3 regions of the Streptomyces sp. NPDC041200 genome follow, and region 2 is predicted to be linked to each of the others. Evidence: riboswitches for the same ligand, from Rfam matches in the RefSeq annotation. Region 2 holds a riboswitch; each other region holds the start of a gene.
What was found. A riboswitch is a leader RNA that binds a small molecule or an ion and turns the genes downstream of it on or off. The one in region 2 is predicted to bind cobalamin.

Region 1 (6,935 bases), on a different contig from region 2:
GGGCAGCAGGGCACGCGCCGCGGCTATGCGGTCCCGCAGCTCGCCCTCCTCGCGCGCCCAGCGCGCCGCGAACCCGGCCGGGTCCTCGTCGTACGCCAGCCTGCGGCGCACCACCTCGACCCGCTCCTCGGTGTCCCGCGACGCCGTGACCTCGACGGTGAGCCCGAAGCGGTCCAGCAGCTGCGGCCGCAGCTCACCCTCCTCCGGGTTCATGGTGCCCACCAGAAGGAAGCGCGCGGCGTGCCGTACGGAGACGCCCTCGCGCTCCACATAGGAGGCGCCCATGGCGGCCGCGTCGAGCAGGAGGTCGATCAGGTGGTCATGCAGCAGGTTGACCTCGTCGACGTACAGCACCCCGCGGTGCGCGTCGGCGAGCAGCCCCGGCTCGAACGCCTTGACCCCGTCCGACAGCGCCCGCTCGATGTCCAGCGACCCGACGAGACGGTCCTCGGAGGCGCCGACCGGCAGCTCCACCATCCGCGCGGCGCGCGCGTCCCCGGTGGCGGTCTCGTGCGGTCCGTCCGGGCAGTCCGGGTCGGGCGCGGCCGGATCGCACGAGAAGCGGCACCCGGGGACGACGTCGACCGGCGGCAGCAGCGTGGACAGCGCGCGCACGGCCGTCGACTTGGCCGTGCCCTTCTCACCGCGCACCAGCACACCGCCCACGGCGGGTGAGACGGCGTTGAGGAGCAGGGCGAGCCGCATGTCGTCCATTCCGACGACCGCGGTGAACGGGTAGGCAGTGGTGGTCATGCTCGGGTACCTCCTACGGTGCGTGCGCGGTCGCGTGCCGGTGATGCCGGTCGTTCCGGTCGTCCCGGTCGTTCCGGTGTGCTCAATCTGTCCCTCCCGGCGCCCCGGGCGGCACGAAGGGCAGCCCGTCCGGTACGCCGCCCTCGATGAGCCTCAGCAGCGCGTCCGTATCCGCGTGCTCCTCGATCAGATCGCCCAGCCGGTCCAGCTGCTCCTCGCGCAGCTCCGCGAAGCGGGTGTCCGGCGCGGGTACGAACGCCCGGCCCGACGCCTGAGCGACCCGCCGCAGGAAGGCCCGGCGGAAGCCGTCGCTCTCCAGCGAGCCGTGCCAGTGCGTGCCCCATACCGAGCCCACCCGGCAGCCGTCCAGGAAGGGTTCGTCGCCGCCGTCGAGCAGCTCGGCGACCCCGTGATGGATCTCGTAGCCCTCCACCCGTTCGCCCAGCGCCTCGCCCACCGGCCGGGCCAGGGTCTTCCCCGTGGCGAAACGGACCCGTACGGGCAGCAGCCCGAGGCCCGCGACCGTCCCGGCCTTCGACTCGACCTCGTCCTCGATCGCGGAGCCGAGCGCCTGGAAGCCGCCGCAGATGCCGAGCACCGGCCGCCCCTCCGCGGCCCGCCGGGCGATCGCGTCGGCGAGACCGCGCGTCCGCAGCCACTCCAGTGCCTTCACGGTGCCCCGGGTGCCCGGCAGCACAACCAGGTCGGCGTCGGCCAGCTCCTCCGGGCGGTCCACGAAGCGCACGATCACGCCCGGCTCGGCGGCCAGCGCGTCCACGTCGGTGAAGTTGGACATCAGCGGGACGGCCGCCACCGCGACCCGCAGCACGTCCGCGCCGTGCGGCGGTGCGACGACGCTCTCGCGCACCGTGCCGCGCAGCGAGACGCGCAGCCCGTCCTCCTCGTCGATGCCGAGGCCGTGCGCGTACGGCAGCACGCCGACGGTCGGCCGCCCGGTGAGGTCGCGCAGCATGTCCAGACCGGGTTCCAGCAGGCTCACATCGCCGCGGAACTTGTTCACCACATAGGCGGCGATATGCCGCTGGTCCTCGCGGGACAGCAGCGCGGTCGTACCGAAGAAGGACGCGAAGACGCCGCCGCGGTCGATGTCCCCGACCACGACGACCGGCAGTCCGGCGGAGCGGGCCAGGCCCAGGTTGACGATGTCGGTACGGCGCAGATTGATCTCGGCCGGGCTGCCCGCGCCCTCGCAGATCACCGCGTCATGGGTGCGCCGCAGCTCGCTCAGGCACTCGGTGACGGTCTCCAGCAGCCCTTCGCGCCGCCGCTCGGAATGGTAGCCACGCGCGCTCATCTCCCCGACGGGCTTGCCGAGCAGCACCACCTGGCTGCTGCGGTCGCTGCCCGGCTTCAGCAGGACCGGGTTCATCAGGGCGCTCGGTTCGGCGCGCGCGGCGGCCGCCTGCATGGCCTGGGCCCGCCCGATCTCGGCGCCGTCGCGGGTGACGAAGGAGTTGAGCGACATGTTCTGCGCCTTGAACGGGGCGACCCGGAGCCCTTTGCGCGCCAGCCAGCGGCATATGCCCGCCGTGACGACGCTCTTACCGGCGTCCGAGGTCGTCCCCGCGACGAGCAGTCCGCCTCCCAGGGTCATCGATTCACCCTTTCCTGGCCGACCGCGGACCGGCCCGCGGCGGTGATGAGCAGAGCGAGCGCCGCCACCCGCCGCGAGAGGCTGATCGCCCGCGGGATGTCGGCCGCCGTCACGGGACGGCCGCCCGGATTCAGTACGGGCCGGTGCTCGACCCGGCCCCCGTACGCCAGCGTGCCGCCCAGCCGGACGCCCAGCGCGCCCGCGAACGCCGCCTCCACCGGGCCCGCGTTGGGGCTCGGGTGGCGTCCGCCGTCCTCGCGCCAGGCGCGCCACGCGCCACGCGGATCGGATCCGGCCACAGTGACCAGGGCGGCCGTGAGACGGGCGCCCGGCCAGCCCGCGGCGTCGTCCAGCCGGGCGGACGCCCAGCCGAACCGGCGGTAGCGGGCCGACCTGTGGCCCACCATGGCGTCCAGTGTGTTGACGGCGCGGAAGCCGACGAGCCCCGGCACTCCGGCCACGGCCCCCCACACCAGCGCGCCCACCACCGCGTCCGAGGTGTTCTCGGCCACCGACTCGACGACCGCCCGGGCGATCTGCTGCTCGTCCAGCGCCTGCGGATCCCGTCCGCACAGATGCGGCAGCCGCTCCCGCGCGGCGTCGGCGTCCCCGGCGGCCAGCGCGTCACCGATGGCCCGGGCCTCCCGCACCAGCGAGGTGCCGCCCAGCACGGACCAGGTGGCGGCGGCGGTCAGCGCGACATCGGCTGTACGGCGCGGCCTTACGAGGGTGCGTACGGTACGGGCCAGCAGCGCGGCACCGGCGGCCGCGCCGCCCGCGCACAGCGCGGTGTGCAGCGCCCCGGAACCGCGGTGGTCACGCCACAGCCGCCGCTCGACGGCCGCGGCGGTGCGCCCGAACGCGGCCACCGGATGGCCGCGGCGCGGATCGCCCGCGGCGAGATCGAGGAGGAAGCCGAGTGCGGCGCCGCACGCGTACGAGGCGTGGTCGGCACGCATCCTTCAGACCGCCGTCACGCCTCTGCGGCGGGGACCGCCGCCGAGCATATGGACAGATGGAGCTGACGGCGTGGCGATGCCGGGCATGGCGGTATGTCCTCACTCAGGGTCCGCGCCCTGGCTCGACGTGACCGGCGGTGAAAGTCTCCTGGCTCCCGGATCCGCGGCTCTCCCGGTCTTCCAGCCCTCCTCCGTGACGGACGGCCGTGACCCCTTGCGGTGAGGGAGAGCGCTCCCCGGTGACAGTGGCGGGACCGCGCCGGATTCTCACCGGCTTCCTCTCCTGCCGCCGTTTGGCTCGGGAAGTCCACCATGGGGTGCGAATGGCCGTCAACTCGCATTTGACCTGCGATGCCAGAGTGTGCGGAGACCCACAGGCGCACACGCGGCAACGACCGCGGGGCGGTGGGCGCCGATCGGCACCCACCGCCCCGCGGCCTTCCGTGGCCTCAGGCCACGATCAGATAGATGCCGTACGCCACCACCGCGGCGCACACCGCGAAACAGGCGTACGCGCCGGTGCGCGCAACCGGGGACGCGCCGCCCGCGGCCGCCTGGGGCTGCGGCTGGGCCGTACGGGAGGTGCCGATGATGCCCAGGGTGAAGACCCCTACGACGCCGACCGTCACCGCGAGGCTGATGCTGAAGACCTGGCCGAGGGCCGCCCAGTCGATGTCCATTGCGTGTGCTCCCTGTCAGCTGGTGGAACCGGTTCCCGCGGTGGCGGGGGTGGGTGCGGATTCGGACGAAGCGTCGCCGTCGGTGCCGGATCCGGCCGACCCGGCCGACCCGGTCGTCCCGGCGGACGTGGCGGACGTGGCGGAGGCGGCGGAGGCGGTCTTTCCGGCGGGCGGCGGGGCCACCGACCGCACGGCGGCGGTGACGACGCCGACCCGCTCGGTGGACTCCGCACCCGGCTCGTTGACGTTGCTGGCGTCCACCGGCTTGCGGCGCGAGAGCGCCCAGATGACACCGCAGCCCAGCACCGCGAGGACGGCGACCGCGGTGACGCCCCAGCTGCCCTGGTCGGCCAGCAGCGCCGCGGCTGCGGCCACCAGACCGGCGGCCGGAAGGGTCAGCGCCCACGCGACGACCATGCGGCCCGCGGTGGACCAGCGCACCACGCCACCCTTGCGGCCGACGCCCGCGCCCATCACGGCGCCCGAGCAGACCTGCGTGGTCGACAGCGCGAAGCCGATGTGGGAGGAGGCCAGGATGACGGTCGCGGCGCCGGTTTGGGCGGCGAAGCCCTGCGGCGGCTGGATGTCGGTGATGCCCTTGCCCATGGTGCGGATGATGCGCCAGCCACCCAGGTAGGTGCCGAGCGCGATCGCGAGACCGGCGGAGACGATCACCCACATGGGCGGGTCGGAGTCCGGTGCGATGACGCCGCCGGTGACCAGCGCGAGGGTGATGACGCCCATCGTCTTCTGCGCGTCGTTGGTGCCGTGGGCCAGGGAGACCAGGGCGGCCGAGGCGATCTGCCCGGCGCGGTAGCCCTTCGCGGTGTCCTCCTCGGCCCGGTTGTTGGCCAGCCGGTAGGTGAGCCGGGTGGCGACCACCGTGGCGATGCCCGCCACGACCGGCGCGGCCAGGGCCGGGATGAGGACCTTCATGACGACCGCGTCGCCGTTGACCCCGTCCATACCGACGGAGACCACGGTGGCGCCGATGAGGCCGCCGAAGAGGGCGTGCGAGGAGCTGGACGGGAGACCGGCCAGCCAGGTCACCAGGTTCCAGAGGATCGCGCCGACCAGCCCCGCGAAGATCACTTCGGGCTGGATTCCCGAGCCCTCGTCGATGATTCCGCCGGAGATGGTCTTGGCGACCTCCACGGAGAGGAAGGCGCCGACGAGGTTGAGGACCGCCGACATCGCCACCGCGACCCGGGGGCCGAGGGCTCCCGTGGAGATGGTGGTGGCCATGGCGTTGGCCGTGTCGTGGAAGCCGTTCGTGAAGTCGAACACCAAGGCCGTGATGATCACGATCCCGATGAGAAGCGTGATGTGTTCCATACACCCGGTCAATCAGTTCGGAGGGCGGTCAGTGCACGGTGAACGTAGGGAAACTGGGTGAACGGGAGATGAACTGAGGCGGGCTTCACGGTGACGCGAACGCGGGGGCGTGAGAACGGCTGGTTTTCGACCGTACTCCCGTGTGCCACACGGAATTTGAAGTCCATACATCAACCTCCTGTAGTCCACCCGGAGTGGTGTTCCTATGGAAGGATCGCGCCCGGAGGTGAGGGCCCGTGACGGAGCCGCGATCGGCGCGACGGCCACAGCCGAGGCTGACCCAGCCCCTGCGGCAGGCATGGACGCATGTAGTGCGGACGGCCCGCAGAACCACCGCCGACGGACTCGTCGTCGGCACCTCGGGCAACGTCTCGGCGCGGGTCGGCGACACCGTCCTGGTGACCCCGAGCGGCGTCCCGTACGACCGGCTCGGCCCGCGTGACGCGGTCGGCGTCGACCTCGATGGCCGACAGGTGCTGGGCACACTCGCGCCCACCAGTGAGCTGCCCATGCACCTCGCCGTCTACCGTCACACGGACGAGGCCTCGGCCATCGTCCACACCCATGCCGTTCACGCCACAGCGGTCTCCACGCTCGTCGATGAACTGCCCGCGATCCACTACATGGCCGCCGCCCTCGGCGGACCGGTCCGGGTCGCCGACTACGCGCTCTACGGCACCGATGAATTGGCCGAAACCATGCTGCACGCGCTGCGCGACCGCTCCGGCTGTCTGCTGCGCAACCACGGCACGGTCGTCTACGGAGCGACGCTCGACCAGGCGTACGACCGCACCGCCCAGCTGGAGTGGATGTGCCAGGTCTGGCTGGCCGCGGCCGCCATTCCCGGCCGCACCCCGACCCTCATCCCACCCGCCGAGCTGGAGCGCGCGGCGGCCAAGCTCAGCGGCTACGGCCAGCAGCCCACCGGGGACACCGCCCAGCGGTAGCGCAGACACCGTCCGGCGACAGGGGCCCGAAACAGCCCATCCCACTGGCCGGTCCGCCGCTCCCCGCCCACACTGGGAGGGATGCGTGTGCGGACAACGGCGGTCGCTGCCGCCACCACTCTGCTGGGTGTCGGCGCGGCCGCGGTGGCGGCGGGCCGGTACGTCACCGACGCTGCGCTGAAACCGGCGCCCGACCGGCCGCTGCCGAACGAGCCGCCGCTCACCGTGCACGCCACCGGCGACGGCCGGATCACCCTCACCCGTTCGCTCGCCTCGCTGCGCCCCGGTACCTACGGCGTGGTCGGCCGCGGGTGCCACGCCGTCGTCGGGGCGGTGGACGAGGACGTCGCGCACCCCGCCGACTGCGTCGTACGCCGCCTGGAGCGGGTCACCCACGGCACCCTCGACGCGGGCACCCGGGTGCGGCTCACCCCGCAGGTGTACCTCGGCAACCCGCGGGACGCGCTCGGCATCGAGCACGCCGATGTCGACGTCCCCGGCGAACTCGGGCCGCTGCCCGCCTGGTTCCTGCCCGGCGAGCGCACCACCTGGGTGATCACCACCCATGGCCTCGGTACCACCCGCGAACACCCCATGGTCGTCATGCCGCTGCTGCACCGGCTGCGGATCCCGGTGCTCGACCTCG
Region 2 (6,935 bases):
TTCTCGACCGCCGCGAAGGACGCCGCCCGGTCGTCCGGGTCGGGGAGATAGGTGTCCAGCAGCGTCAGATAGAACTGGACGTGCACGGCCTCCTCGAAGAGCTGCCGCGACAGGTACAGCCGCGCTTCGGGGGAGTTGATGTGCTTGTAGAGCGTCAGCACCAGATTGTTGGACACGATCGAGTCGCCGGTCGCGAAGAACGCCACCAGTCGGCTGATCATGTGCTGCTCACCGGGGGAGAGCTTGGCGAGGTCGGCGACGTCCGAGTGGAGGTCGACCTCTTCCACGGTCCAGGTGTTCTTGATCGCGTCCCGGTAGCGGTCGTAGAACTGCGGGTACCGCATCGGCCGCAGGGTCAGCTCGAACCCGGGGTCGAGCAGGTTCTTGGTGCTGTCCGTCGCGGTGTTCGCGGTGGTCATCTCGGATGCGGTGGGCATTACTGACAGGCCTCGCAGGACTCGGGGTTTTCCAGGGAGCAGGCGACCGCGTCGGCCTCGGCGGGCGTCGCTTGAGCGGGGACGGCGGCCGTGGCGGCGCCACCGCGGGCGCTCTGGGCGATCCGGGTCGCCGGGCGCGAGCGCAGGTAGTACGTGGTCTTGATGCCGCGCTTCCAGGCGTACGCGTACATCGAGCTGAGCTTGCCGATGGTCGGCGCGGCCATGAAGAGGTTCAGCGACTGGCTCTGGTCGAGGTACGGCGTACGGGCCGCCGCCATGTCGATCAGGGCGCGCTGCGGGACCTCCCACGCGGTCCGGTACAGGTCGCGGACGTCCGCGGGCACCCAGGAGAGGTCCTGGACCGAGCCGTTGGCCTCGCGCAGCGCGTCACGGGTCTGGGCGTCCCAGACGCCGAGCTTCTTCAGGTCGTTCACCAGGTAGTTGTTGACCTGGAGGAACTCACCGCTGAGCGTCTCGCGCTTGAAGAGGTTGGAGACCTGCGGCTCGATGCACTCGTACACGCCCGCGATGGAGGCGATGGTGGCGGTCGGCGCGATCGCCAGCAGCAGCGAGTTCCGCATGCCGGTCGTCGCCATCCGCTGCCGCAGCGCCTCCCAGCGCTCGGGCCAGGTGGCCTGGGCGTCGTTGTAGTGGTCCGGGTGGAGGACGCCGCGCGCGGTGCGGGTCTCGGCCCAGGCCGGGTGCGGGCCGTGGCGCTCGGCGAGGTCGCAGGACGCCTCGTACGCGGCGAGCATGATGCGCTCGGAGATCCGCGTGGACAGCGCCTGCGCCTCGGACGAGTCGAACGGCAGCCGCAGCCGGAAGAAGACGTCCTGGAGGCCCATCAGGCCGAGCCCCACCGGACGCCAGCGGGAGTTGGAGGCCCCGGCCTCGTCGGTGGGGTAGAAGTTGATGTCCACCACGCGGTCGAGGAAGGTCACGGCGGTGCGGACGGTGCGGTCCAGCCGCTCCCAGTCCATCTCCCCGTCCTCCCCCAGGTGGGCGGCGAGGTTGACCGAGCCGAGGTTGCAGACGGCGGTCTCGCCGTCGTTGGTGACCTCCAGGATCTCGGTGCACAGGTTGGAGGAGTGGACGACCCGGCCCGGCTCGGCGGTCTGGTTGGCGGTGCGGTTGGCGGCGTCCTTGAACGTCATCCAGCCGTTGCCGGTCTGCGCGAGGGTGCGCATCATCCGGGAGTACAGCTGGCGCGCCGGGACCTGCTTGAGCGCCCGCCCCTCGGCCTCGGCCTTCCGGTACGCGGCGTCGAACTCGTCGCCCCACAGGTCGACCAGCTCGGGCGCGTCCGCCGGGGAGAACAGCGACCAGTCGGCGTCCGCCTCGACCCGGCGCATGAACTCGTCCGGGATCCAGTGCGCGATGTTGAGGTTGTGGGTGCGGCGGGCCTCTTCGCCCGTGTTGTCCCGCAGCTCCAGGAACTCCTCCAGGTCCGCGTGCCAGGTCTCCAGGTAGACACAGGCCGCGCCCTTGCGCCGGCCGCCCTGGTTGACGGCGGCCACGGAGGCGTCGAGCGTGCGCAGGAACGGCACGATGCCGTTGGAGTGCCCGTTGGTGCCGCGGATCAGTGAACCGCGGGCGCGGATGCGGGAGTACGACAGACCGATGCCGCCCGCGTGCTTCGAGAGGCGCGCCACCTGGTGGTAGCGGTTGTAGATCGAGTCCAGCTCATCCAGCGGCGAGTCCAGCAGGTAGCAGGAGGACATCTGCGGGTGCCGGGTGCCGGAGTTGAACAGCGTGGGGGAGCTGGGCAGGTACGACAGCGTGCTGGTCATCCGGTACAGCTCGGCGACATCGGCCAGCGCCCGTGCCGACTGGTCCTCGGCGAGCCCGCAGGCCACGCGCAGCAGGAAGTGCTGCGGGGTCTCGATCACCTGACGGGTGATCGGGTGGCGCAGCAGATAGCGGCTGTGCAGGGTGCGCAGCCCGAAGTAGCCGAAGCGGTCGTCCGCGCCGTCGGCCAGCGCCTGGTCGACCAGCGCGTCCAGGCGGGCGGCGTGGGTGGTCACGAACTCGGCGGTGGAGTCGGCGATCAGGCCCTCGCGGTGGCCCACGGCGACAGAGGCCGAGAAGGAGTCCGCGCCCTGCCCGGCCGCCTCCTCGGCGATCGCGCGGGTCAGCAGCCGCGCGGCGAGCTTGGAGTACTCCGGCTCCTCACCGATCAGCCCGGCCGCGGCCTCGGTCGCCAGGGAACGCAACTCCGCCTCGTCCGAACCGGGGTGGCGGCCGCGCAGGGCGGCGGCCGCGACCCTGCCGGGGTCGGTGGCGGGCAGGTCGGCGGTGAGCGCGGTCAGGGTACGCAGCAGGGCGGTCCCGGGCGCGTCGGCCGCTGCCGTGGTGTCCGCTGCCTCTGAGACCGGATCGGCGGGCGCGATGGTCACTGAAGTGTTCTCCCTCGCTCGGCTGGGGGCCTGCGAGGGCGGTGCGCGATGGCCGCTTACGGGCATGCCGATTCCGCTTCAGGGCACACCGCGCAGCGTCCATCGACCCAACCCGCGAGGCCCGGACGTATGCAGACGGCCGTCGGCAGGTCATCGGACTCACGGGTACGCGAAAGCGCACCCGTACACCGTTGCGGGACAGTTCCGGATTCCCACCGGATTCCCCTGCGGCGACAGCGAGCACGAGCATACATCTTGTGTCGCGCTGCGCACGTACCCCCAGATGTTGTGTCGTCAGCTGGGTGGATTCGCATAGATGTGCTAGTCGCGTCAGGCTTTGGCCGCGTTGGAATCCCAGGGAAAACTAGCTCGCCGGGCCGCTCGTCCGCCATTCGTCCAGGGCACGGGCGAGGCGGTCGCGGTAGCCCGCGTAGCCGTCCTCGTACGCGCCGCGAAGCTCCGCCCGGGGCTCGACGGTACGGGACGCGGAGCGCCAGTGAGGGGCGTCCACGGGGTCGCCCAGCGACCGCCAGGCGACCGCGGCCGCGCCGCGCGCGCCGACTTCCGGCTCGTCCGGAAGGGCCACGGGGTGATCAATGACATGCGCGAAAATCTCCGTCCACGCGGCGGAGCGCACGCCCCCGCCGCACAGCGCGAGCCGCCCCGAGAGCCCGGCCGCCTCCAGGCAGTGGCGGGCCGCGTAGGCGATGGCCTCGCATACGGCCCGTACGGCGTCGGCACGGGTGGTGGCGAGACCGAGGCCGTCCAACCGGCCCTGGGCGGCGGGCTCCACGAAGGGGGCGCGCTCCCCGGCGCCGGACAGGAAGGGCAGCGCGGTCACTCCGTTCGCGCCCGGCGGGCTCTGGCCGAGCAGGGTGTCCAGTTCGGCCGTGGTCGTCCCTGTGAGATCGAGCACCCAGCGCAGGGCGGCGGTGCCGACCATGGCGGGCATCGCGCGCAGCCAGCGGTCCGGGTCGGGGACGCACAGCCACATTCCGGCCGGATCGGCGGCCGGGTCCACCACGGCGCGATCGGTGAGCACCTGACAGGCCAGCGTGGTGCCGACGATGAGCAGCCCGTCGCCCACGTCCCGCACCCCGCTGCCGATGGCGCACGCCGGAAGGTCGTACGGGCCACAGACGAGGGGGAGTCCGGGCGGCAGCCCGGTCAGCCGAGCCCCCTCGTCGTCCAGCGCGAGGACGGTGCCGGGTGCGGCGGGCGGGGGCAGCAGCCGGGCGTGGTCGCCCAGCCCGCACAGCTCCAGCGCGGCGGGCACGTACGTACGGGTGGTGACGTCGAGGAACGGGAGGGAGGCGTCCGAGGCGTCCACGGTGATGACACCGGTCAGCCGCTGGGCCACCGCGTCCACGCAGTACCCCGCGACCGACGCCCGCTCCAGCGCCGCCGGTTCGTGCTCGGCCAGCCAGCGCAGCAGCGGGGCGTGGCAGCCGGGGAACAACCCGGAGCCGGTGAGGGCGTAGAGGGCGGCGAGCGTGCCGTCGGTGCGCCAGCGGGCGACGGTACCGGCTCCCCGGCCGTCCAGCCAGGAGATCGGCGGACGCACCGCCCGGCCCGCCTCGTCGCGCAGCCACAGCCCGTCGCCCTGGCCGGTGAGCGCGAGCGCGGCGGGCGGCCCGGGGAGCGCCGCGGCGACCTCGCGCACCACCTCGGCGACCGTGCGCAGCACGTCCTCCAAGTCTTGTTCGACCAGGCCACCGGGCAGCCGGTCAAGTCGGCTGGGGCGGGCGGCGGAGGCGAGGGCGGTCCCGTCGCGGCCGAAGGCCACGGCCTTGGTGACCGAGGTGCCGACATCCACTCCGATGATCGCGCGCATGGCCTGTTGCCCTCCGGAACCTCGGTGTCCCTTCACATAAGCGATGCTAGATTTAACACCAGAGACGTGATGAGGCAATGGTCCAGGCGCTGGTCCAGGCACTGGCCGACACGCAGGGGAGCCCCGGATGACCGCCCGACTGCTGCTCGTACGCCACGGAGAGACCGTGTGGCACGCGGAGAACCGGTACGCCGGAACCTCGGACATCGCGCTGACCGAGCGCGGCCACTGGCAGGCGCGGGCCCTCGCCCACTGGGTGCGCGGCCGCGGGATCGACGCGGTGGCCTGCTCCCCGCTCGGCCGGGCGCGGCGCACCGCCGAACCGGCGGCCAGCGCGCTGTCCCTGGTGCCCGAAGTCGTCGAGGACCTGCGCGAGATGGACTTCGGCTGGGGCGAGGGCCGCACCCTCGCCGAGATGGAGGCGGAGGACGCGGCGGCCGTCCGGGCGTTCCGTGAGGACCCCGACGCCGGGGCCTTCCCCGGCTCGGAGCGGCCAGGCGAGGCCGCGGGCCGGGCGGTCGCCGCCCTGCGGCGGCTGGCCGCCGCGCATCCGGACCGCACGGTGCTCGTCGTGGCGCACAACAGCCTGCTGCGGGTCGCGCTGTGCACCCTGCTCGGCATCCCCGTGGGCCGCTACCGCACGGTCTTCCCCCGGCTGGACAACGCGGCGGTGACCGAGGTCGGGATCGACGGCGACCGCACGGCGCTGCGCTCCCTGAACGTGCCGACCAGCGGCGTGCCGACCGGCGGCGTGCCGAGCGGCGGCGTGCCGAGCGGCGGCGTGCCGACCGGCGGCATGACGGGAGAGGCCCGCCCATGACCACCGCCCGCTCCCAGGACGCCCGCAGACAGGCCATCACCGAACACGTCCTCGCGCACTCCACCGCCACCGCGGCCGAGCTGGCCGACCTCACCGGGGTCAGCCTGATGACCGTGCACCGGGACCTGGACGAGCTGGCCCGGCTCGGCGTGCTGCGCAAGTTCCGGGGCGGGGTCTCGGCCCTGCCGTCGTCGGTCTTCGAGTCCAGCCTCGCCTACCGGATGGGTGCCCACCGGGCCGAGAAGGAGGCGGTGGCCGCCACCGCGGCGGAGCTGGTCGAGCCCGGGATGTCGGTCATGCTGGACGACTCCACGACCGCCCTCGCGCTCGCCCGGCTGCTGGTGGAGTCCGCCCCGCTGACGGTGGTGACCAACGCCCGGCGGGTGATCGAGGTCTTCGCCGGGGTGCCCCGGATCCGGCTGATCGGGCTCGGCGGGGAGTACTCGCACACCCATGACTCCTTCCTCGGCGTGCCGTGCGCGGAGGCGATCGGGGCGCTCTCGGTGGACATGGCGCTGGTCAGCACCTCGGCCATGGACGCGACGACCACGTACCACCAGGAGCAGGACGTGGTGCTGGTCAAGCGCGCCATGCTCGCGGCCGCCGCCCGCACGGTGCTGTTGATGGACGCGTCCAAGACCCGGCGCACGGCGCTGCACCGGCTGCGCCCGCTGGCCGACTTCGACCATCTGGTGGTGGACGGCGGGGCGGACGCCCGGCTGGTGGGGGAGTGGCGGGAGCGCACGGATGTGAGGATCGCGCACGGCTCTTCTTAACATCACCAGTGTGAACTTAACCCCCCTTGCGAGAGGCGTGATACGTGATGTCCGACCGGGCCGAGGTCGTCGCGGGGATCGACATCGCCACGGCGGCCGTGCGGGTGGTGTGCGCCGACGCACACGGGCACGTACGGGCGCGGGGCAGCGCCCAACTCCCGCCCCCGCGCCGGGGCGAGGGCGGGCGCAGCGAACAGGACGCCACGGCTTGGTGGCCCGCCGTCGCGGCGGCCCTGCGCGAGGCCACCGGGGCCCTTCCGGCGGGCGGCCGGGAGGTCGTGGCGGTGGCCGTCGCCGCCACCTCCGGCACGATCGTCCTCGCGGACGGCCGGGGCGAACCGCTCGGCCCCGCCCTGATGTACGACGACCGCCGCGCCGCCGGGCTCAACGCCCGCGCCCAGGAGGCGGGTGCCCCGCGCTGGCGGGCCCTCGGTCTGTCGGTCGCCCCGACCGCCGCCCTCGGCCGCATCGCCTGGCTGGCGAGCACGGAGGGGGCTGCCGCGGGGTCGGCAGCGAGCAGCGGCCCGGCGTCCGGCGCTGCGGCGGCCGGTGGTCCGGCGCCCGGTTCCGGTACGCCCGCCACCGGGCGGACCGGAACCGGGGCGGGTCGGGTCCGGCATCTGCTCCACACCCCCGACCTCGTGGGATGGCGGCTCACCGGCGGGCCCGTCG
Region 3 (6,935 bases), on a different contig from region 2:
GGTCCTGGATGCTGGAGGGCCTGTCCGACATGGCCAAGCGGCAGCCGGGGCCGCACGCCCAGCCCTCCGAGGGGCACCGGGGGCAGCGCTGGTGGCGGGTGATGTGCCTGACCGGCGTGGACTACTTCTCCACGCTCGGCTACCAGCCCGGTATCGCCGCCCTCGCCGCCGGGCTGCTCTCCCCCATCGCCACCGTCGTCCTGGTGGCCGTGACCCTGCTCGGGGCGCTGCCGGTGTACCGGCGGGTGGCCAAGGAGAGCCCGCACGGTGAGGGGTCGATCGCGATGCTGGAGCGGCTGCTGTCGTTCTGGCAGGGCAAGCTCTTCGTGCTGACCCTGCTGGGCTTCGCCGCGACGGACTTCCTGATCACGATCACCCTCTCGGCGGCCGACGCCTCCACCCACCTCGTGGAGAACCCGCACTTCACCAGCGTCCTGCACGGCCATGAGGTCGTCATCACCATGGGTCTGGTCGCCCTGCTCGGTGCCGTCTTCCTCAAGGGGTTCACCGAGGCCATCGGCGTGGCGGTGGCCCTGGTGGGGGTGTATCTGGCGCTCAACGCGGTCGTGGTGGTCGTCGGGCTGTGGCATGTGGCCACCGCCTCCCACGTGGTCACCGACTGGTCGCAGGCGCTGACCGCCCAGCACAGCAACCCCCTGATCATGGTCGGTCTGGCGCTGGTGGTCTTCCCCAAGCTCGCCCTCGGCCTGTCCGGCTTCGAGACCGGTGTGGCGGTCATGCCGCACGTCCAGGGCGACCCCGGCGACACCGAGGAGCGGCCCACCGGCCGGATCCGGGACACCCGCAAGCTGCTCACCACCGCCGCGGTGATCATGAGCGGCTTCCTGATCTGCACCAGCTTCATCACCACCCTGCTCATACCGCAGGACGCGTTCAAGCCGGGCGGCCCGGCCAATGGACGCGCCCTGGCCTATCTCGCCCACGACTACCTGGGCTCGGCGTTCGGCACCCTCTACGACGCCGCCACCATCGGCATCCTGTGGTTCGCGGGCGCCTCCGCGATGGCCGGGCTGCTCAACCTCATGCCGCGCTATCTGCCCCGTTACGGCATGGCACCGCACTGGGCCCGCGCGGTCCGCCCGATGGTGCTGATCTTCACCCTGATCGGGTTCCTGGTGACCTGGATCTTCGACGCCGACGTGGACGCCCAGGGCGGCGCCTACGCCACCGGGGTGCTGGTCCTGATGACCTCAGCCGCCGTCGCCGTCACCATCGCCGCCCGCCGCGCCCGGCAGCGGGGCTGGACCATCGCCTTCGGGGCCATCTCCGTGGTCTTCGTCTACACCACGGCGGTCAACGTCGTGGAACGCCCCGACGGCGTCAAGATCGGCGCGTGTTTCATCGCGGGCATCATCGCGGTGTCCCTGCTGTCCCGGCTCGCCCGCGCCTTCGAGCTGCGGGTCACCGACATGGAGCTGGACGCCATGGCCGAGCGCTTCGTCCGGGACACCGCCACCCGCCGGATACGGTTCATCGCCAACGAGCCCGACAACCGCGACGCGGGCGAGTACCGCGACAAGACCCAGCAGATCCGGGCCGACAACGACATCCCGGCGGAAGAGGACCTCATCTTCGTCGAGGTCACCGTCCGCGACCCCTCCGACTTCGAATCCGCGGTACGGGTACGGGGCGAGGTGCTGCACGGCCGCTACCGCGTCCTGACCCTCGACGGCTCCAGCATCCCCAACTCGCTGGCCGCCCTGCTGCTGCACGTACGGGACGAGACCGGTTGCAGGCCGCACATCTACTTCGAGTGGACCGAGGGCAGCCCCTTCGCCCAGTTCCTGCGGTTCTTCCTGTTCGGCCAGGGCGAGGTCGCCCCCGTCACCCGCGAAGTCCTCCGCGAGGCCGAACCCGACCGGGCGCGCCGGCCTCACGTCCACGTCGGCTGAGTTCGGCTGAGCGCCGCAAACGCGCACCGGGCGCCGCCGGGGTCCTTGAGACCCGCGACGGCGCCCGGTGTGGTGGTCAGGAGCAGGGCTTGTAGAACTGCTTCCAGCCGTCGGTGGGCATGGCCGGGGGCTCGGCCCAGGACCCGGCCTCGCCGTACTTCTGGAACGCCTCGTAGTCGAAGTCCGCGAGGCCGCCGCCCGGCTTCGACAGCCGTACGTCGCGGTCCATCTGCCCGTCCCCGCCGTTGTTGCGGATCGCGAGGTCCGGGTAGCCGTCGTCGTTGTACTGGGCGATGGTGAGCTGCCTGGCCTCGCCGTGGTCCCCGATGTCGGAGTGCGTGGCTTCGGCGGACCCCAGGTCCGTCCGGTCCAGCGGGCCGGGACGGTATTCCGCGACGCGGGCCGTGTTGGGGTCGTCGCCGTCGGCCGGCTCGACGATGTTGACGACCATGTCCAGCGTGCCGTCGTTTTGGAAGTCGGCGACCGCGGCGGTCGCGGTCTCGCCCTTCTTGGCGCCGAGGAGGTCCTTGACGGGGAGCTTCTTGCCGAACGAGCCGTTCTTGGCGCCCCACTGGACCGTCATCTCGGTGCCGGTGTGCCCGGGGTTGGTGATCTTGTCCGGGTAGGTGTCGCCGTCGAGGTCACCGAGCAGCGTGGTCGCGTCGGCCAGGCACGGGGCCGACGCGTCGGTGGCGCTGCCGGACCGGTGTGCGCTGCCTGAGGCCGACGACTCGGCCGCCCCGGCCTGGTAACCGGCGACGGTCAGGGTCAGGGCGACGGCCGTGAGCGGCACGGCGATCAAACGTGAGCGCTTCCGAAGCATTGATGAACACCTTTCAGTTGCTGACGCCCCGTGAGATGAGCGCGCGTTGACGGAAGTTCACCCACGACCTCCGCGTTACCTGAATGTGTCATTCCATCGGTGACCCCGCAGGAGCCAGCGCTCTCTTGCGGTTACTGGGAAACCGTAGGAGAGTGAACAGCCGACCTGAAAGAACGCACTCTTCGGCGACTGAGGAACCTGATGGCGACCAAACAGCAGCTGAGCGGCCTGCCCGAGGACGCGGACCTGAGGCGCGCGGACTCCCTGGCGCGGGAGATCTTCTCGGACGTGGCCAACAAGTGGGCGCTCCTGATCATCGAGGCGATCGGCGAGCGCACCCTGCGCTTCAGCGAGCTGCGGAACGAGGTCGAGGGCGTCAGCCACAAGATGCTCACCCAGAACCTGCGCATGCTGGAGCGCAACGGCCTGGTCGACCGGAAGGTGTACCCCACCGTGCCGCCACGGGTCGAGTACACCCTCACCGAGCCGGGCCGGGCCCTGCGCACCACGGTCGACGCCATGTGCGGCTGGACCCACCAGTACCTCGGCCACATCGAGGACGCGCGCCACCGCTTCGGCGCCTGACCCTTTTGGTGGCCCACCTCACCCTCCGGATGGTGGACGGCCCTCTTCCCTCCGTCGCCGCACCCCCTAGGCTGGCCGGTGCAGCTGGTTCGCCCCGTCCGCCAGGCGGGACGCGTCGCAAGAGGGAACCCGGTGGGAATCCGGGACTGCCCCGCAGCGGTGAGCGGGAACGACCGCCGTCATGTGCACTGGGCCCGGCGAAACCGGGCCTGGGAAGCGACGGCCAGTAGGTGTCCTCCCCCGGAGGACGTGCCCGCGAGTCCGAAGACCTGCCAGTGGCCCGCGTACGAACCACTCGTGCGCGGCATCTCGGTGACCTCGAGGGCGGGTCGGCGTACCTACCAGGCGGATGACCGCGCTGTGCCGCGCGGGTCCGGTTCCGCCGGGTTCCGTCACCCTTCGCGCTCTCGTCCCGTCACCGGGATCTCAGGGATTCATCTCGCGAAGGAGATCTCCGTGACCAGCAAGACCGCGGCCGCGGCAGCACGGGCCACCGTGTACGGCTACCCCCGCCAGGGCCAGAACCGGGAACTGAAGAAGGCGATCGAGGGCTACTGGCAGGGCCGCGTCACCGCCGACGCCCTCCACGCCACCGCCGCCGAACTGCGCGCCACCACCTGGCGGCAGCTCTCCGCGGCGGGCGTCCACGAGGTGCCCACCGGCGACTTCTCGCACTACGACCACGTCCTGGACACCACCGTCATGGTCGGCGCGATCCCCGCCCGGCACCGCGCCGCCGTCGAGGCGGACGCCCTGGACGGCTACTTCGCCATGGCGCGCGGCACCCAGGACGTGGCGCCGCTGGAGATGACGAAGTGGTTCGACACCAACTACCACTACCTGGTGCCCGAGCTGGGCCCGGACACGGTGTTCGCGGCCGACTCCACCCAGCGCGTGGCGGAGCTGAAGGAGGCCCTGGCCCTGGGCCTGACCGCCCGGCCCGTCCTCGTCGGCCCGGTCACCTACCTGCTGCTCGCCAAGCCCGCCCCCGGGGTGGCCGCGGACTTCGACCCGCTCACCCTTCTCGACCGGCTGCTGCCGGTGTACGCCGAGGTGCTGGCCGACCTGCGCGCGACGGGCGCCGAGTGGGTGCAGCTGGACGAGCCCGCCCTCGTGCAGGACCGTACCCCGGCCGAGCTGAACGCCGCTGAGCGCGCGTACCGCGACCTCGGCGCCCTCGCCGACCGGCCGAAGCTGCTCGTGGCCTCCTACTTCGACCGGCTCGGCGACGCCCTGCCGGTGCTGGCCAAGGCCCCGGTCGACGGGCTCGCGCTGGACTTCACCGGGGCGGCGGCCGCCAACCTGGACGCGCTGGCCGCCGTCGGCGGACTGCCCGGCAAGCGCCTGGTGGCGGGCGTGGTCAACGGCCGCAACGTCTGGGTCAACGACCTGGAGAAGTCCCTGTCCACGCTGGGCACCCTGCTGGGGCTCGCCGACCGGGTCGACGTGGCCGCCTCCTGCTCCCTCCTCCATGTGCCGCTCGACGTGGCGGCCGAGCGGGACATCGAGCCGCAGATCCTGCGCTGGCTGGCCTTCGCCCGCCAGAAGACCGCCGAGATCGTCGCCCTCGCGAAGGGCCTCGCCCACGGCACCGACGCCATCGCCGGTGAACTCGCCACCAACCGCGCCGCCCTGGCCTCCCGCGCCGACTCGGCGATCACCCACGATCCGGCGGTACGGGCCCGCGCCGCCGCGGTCACGGAGGCCGACACCCACCGCTCCCAGCCGTACGGCGAGCGCGCCACGGCCCAGCGCGCCCACCTCCGCCTGCCGCTGCTGCCGACGACCACCATCGGCTCCTTCCCGCAGACCGGCGAGGTGCGTGCCGCCCGCGCCGACCTGCGGGCCGGGCGGATCGACACGGCCGGGTACGAGGAGCGGATCAAGGCCGAGATCCAGGAGGTGGTCAGCTTCCAGGAGAAGGCCGGACTGGATGTCCTGGTGCACGGCGAGGCCGAGCGCAACGACATGGTCCAGTACTTCGCCGAACAGCTCACCGGCTACCTGGCCACCCAGCACGGCTGGGTGCAGTCCTACGGCACCCGCTACGTCCGCCCGCCGGTGCTGGCCGGGGACATCTCCCGGCCCGAGCCGATGACGGTGCGCTGGACGACATACGCCCAGTCCCTCACCGACCGCCCGGTCAAGGGCATGCTCACCGGCCCCGTCACCATGCTCGCCTGGTCCTTCGTCCGCGACGACCAGCCGCTCGCCGACACCGCGCGCCAGGTCGCCCTGGCCCTGCGGGACGAGGTGGGCGACTTGGAGACGGCCGGAAGCTCGGTGATCCAGGTCGACGAGCCCGCGCTGCGCGAGACCCTTCCGCTGCGCGCCGCCGACCGCGCGGCGTATCTGGCGTGGGCCACCGAGGCCTTCCGGCTCAGCACGACCGGTGTGCGCCCGACCACGCAGATCCACACCCACATGTGCTACGCCGAGTTCGGGGACATCGTCCAGGCCATCGACGACCTCGACGCCGATGTCATCAGTCTGGAGGCGGCCCGCTCCCATATGCGGGTGGCGCGCGAACTGGCCGCCCACGGCTACCCGCGCGAGGCGGGTCCTGGCGTCTACGACATCCACTCCCCGCGTGTGCCGAGCACGGAGGAGGCGTCCGAACTGCTGCGCGCCGGGCTTGAGGCCATTCCCGCCGAGCGGCTGTGGGTCAATCCCGACTGCGGCCTGAAGACCCGCGGCTGGCCCGAGACCCGCGCCTCGCTGGAGAACCTGGTCGCCGCGGCCCGCACGGTCCGCGGTGAGCTGTCGGGGTCCTGACCCCGGACACCCGGGCGGGCCGGGGCGCCTCACGCCCCGGCCCGTTCCTGTCGGCTCGCAGCGCGCCGTACGGGAGCGCCGCGGCCCTGAGCACCGCCCACACCAGGTTCGCCGGTCAGCGCTTGGTGGTGCCGTTGAACAGCGAGCGCGACCAGAGGTAGCCGACCAGGGTGATCCCGGCGCACCAGGCGAGCGAGATCCAGCCGTTGTTGCCGATCTCCGAGCCGGAGAGCAGGCCGCGCAGGGTCTCGGTCATCGGTGTGAACGGCTGGTACTCGGCGAACCAGCGCAGGCCCGGCGACATCGAGTCGGCCGGGACGAACGCCGAGCCGAGGAACGGCAGGAACTGGATCAGCAGCGGCTTGTTGCTCGCCGACTCGACGGTCTTGGAGATCAGGCCGAGCGCCGCCGACAGCCAGGCCACCGCGAAAGCGATCGCCGCGAGCAGGCCGGCCACCGCCAGCCACTCGACCGGGTTCGCGTCCGGGCGGAAGCCGACCGCGATCGCCACGGCCACGACGAAGACCAGGCTCACCATCGTCGTGATGACGCTGCCGATGACATGGCCCGTCATGAACGACGAGCGCGTGATGTTCATGGTGCGGAAGCGGTTGATGATGCCCTCGGTCATGTCCTGGCAGACAGCGATCGAGGTCGACATCGAGCCGGACGCCACGCCCATGATGATGACGCCGGGCGTCAGATACTCCAGGTAGGCGTCCCGCCCGCCGCCCCCGGGGAGGCCGGCGCCGATCGAGCCCCCGAAGGCGTACACGAAGAGCAGCAGCATCATGACGGGCATCATGGCCGGGCCCAGGGACACGGCGGGGTAGCGGAGC

Region 1: it holds a riboswitch for cobalamin, as region 2 does, so the genes downstream of both, ACZ6CL_RS21965 (cobalamin biosynthesis protein) here and ACZ6CL_RS02530 (ribonucleoside-diphosphate reductase subunit alpha) in region 2, are expected to answer to the same signal.
Region 3: it holds a riboswitch for cobalamin, as region 2 does, so the genes downstream of both, metE (5-methyltetrahydropteroyltriglutamate--homocysteine S-methyltransferase) here and ACZ6CL_RS02530 (ribonucleoside-diphosphate reductase subunit alpha) in region 2, are expected to answer to the same signal.

The regions. Positions count from the first base shown of each region.
Region 1 is NZ_JBVIZF010000009.1:192,865-199,799, forward strand. Features, by position in the region: gene ACZ6CL_RS21955 (putative cobaltochelatase) at 1-753, opposite strand, end outside; gene ACZ6CL_RS21960 (cobyric acid synthase) at 836-2,368, opposite strand; gene ACZ6CL_RS21965 (cobalamin biosynthesis protein) at 2,365-3,327, opposite strand; cobalamin riboswitch at 3,470-3,607, opposite strand; gene ACZ6CL_RS21970 (hypothetical protein) at 3,777-4,007, opposite strand; gene ACZ6CL_RS21975 (inorganic phosphate transporter) at 4,023-5,342, opposite strand; gene ACZ6CL_RS21980 (class II aldolase/adducin family protein) at 5,579-6,289, shown strand; gene ACZ6CL_RS21985 (alpha/beta hydrolase) at 6,371-6,935, shown strand, end outside.
Region 2 is NZ_JBVIZF010000001.1:525,303-532,237, forward strand. Features, by position in the region: gene ACZ6CL_RS02525 (ribonucleotide-diphosphate reductase subunit beta) at 1-419, opposite strand, end outside; gene ACZ6CL_RS02530 (ribonucleoside-diphosphate reductase subunit alpha) at 437-2,833, opposite strand; cobalamin riboswitch at 2,961-3,083, opposite strand; gene ACZ6CL_RS02535 (FGGY family carbohydrate kinase) at 3,198-4,667, opposite strand; gene ACZ6CL_RS02540 (histidine phosphatase family protein) at 4,795-5,487, shown strand; gene ACZ6CL_RS02545 (DeoR/GlpR family DNA-binding transcription regulator) at 5,484-6,263, shown strand; gene ACZ6CL_RS02550 (FGGY-family carbohydrate kinase) at 6,311-6,935, shown strand, end outside.
Region 3 is NZ_JBVIZF010000030.1:35,179-42,113, forward strand. Features, by position in the region: gene ACZ6CL_RS35060 (APC family permease) at 1-1,913, shown strand, start outside; gene ACZ6CL_RS35065 (FG-GAP-like repeat-containing protein) at 1,990-2,706, opposite strand; gene ACZ6CL_RS35070 (winged helix-turn-helix transcriptional regulator) at 2,938-3,321, shown strand; cobalamin riboswitch at 3,389-3,612, shown strand; gene metE (5-methyltetrahydropteroyltriglutamate--homocysteine S-methyltransferase) at 3,778-6,096, shown strand; gene ACZ6CL_RS35080 (ABC transporter permease) at 6,212-6,935, opposite strand, start outside.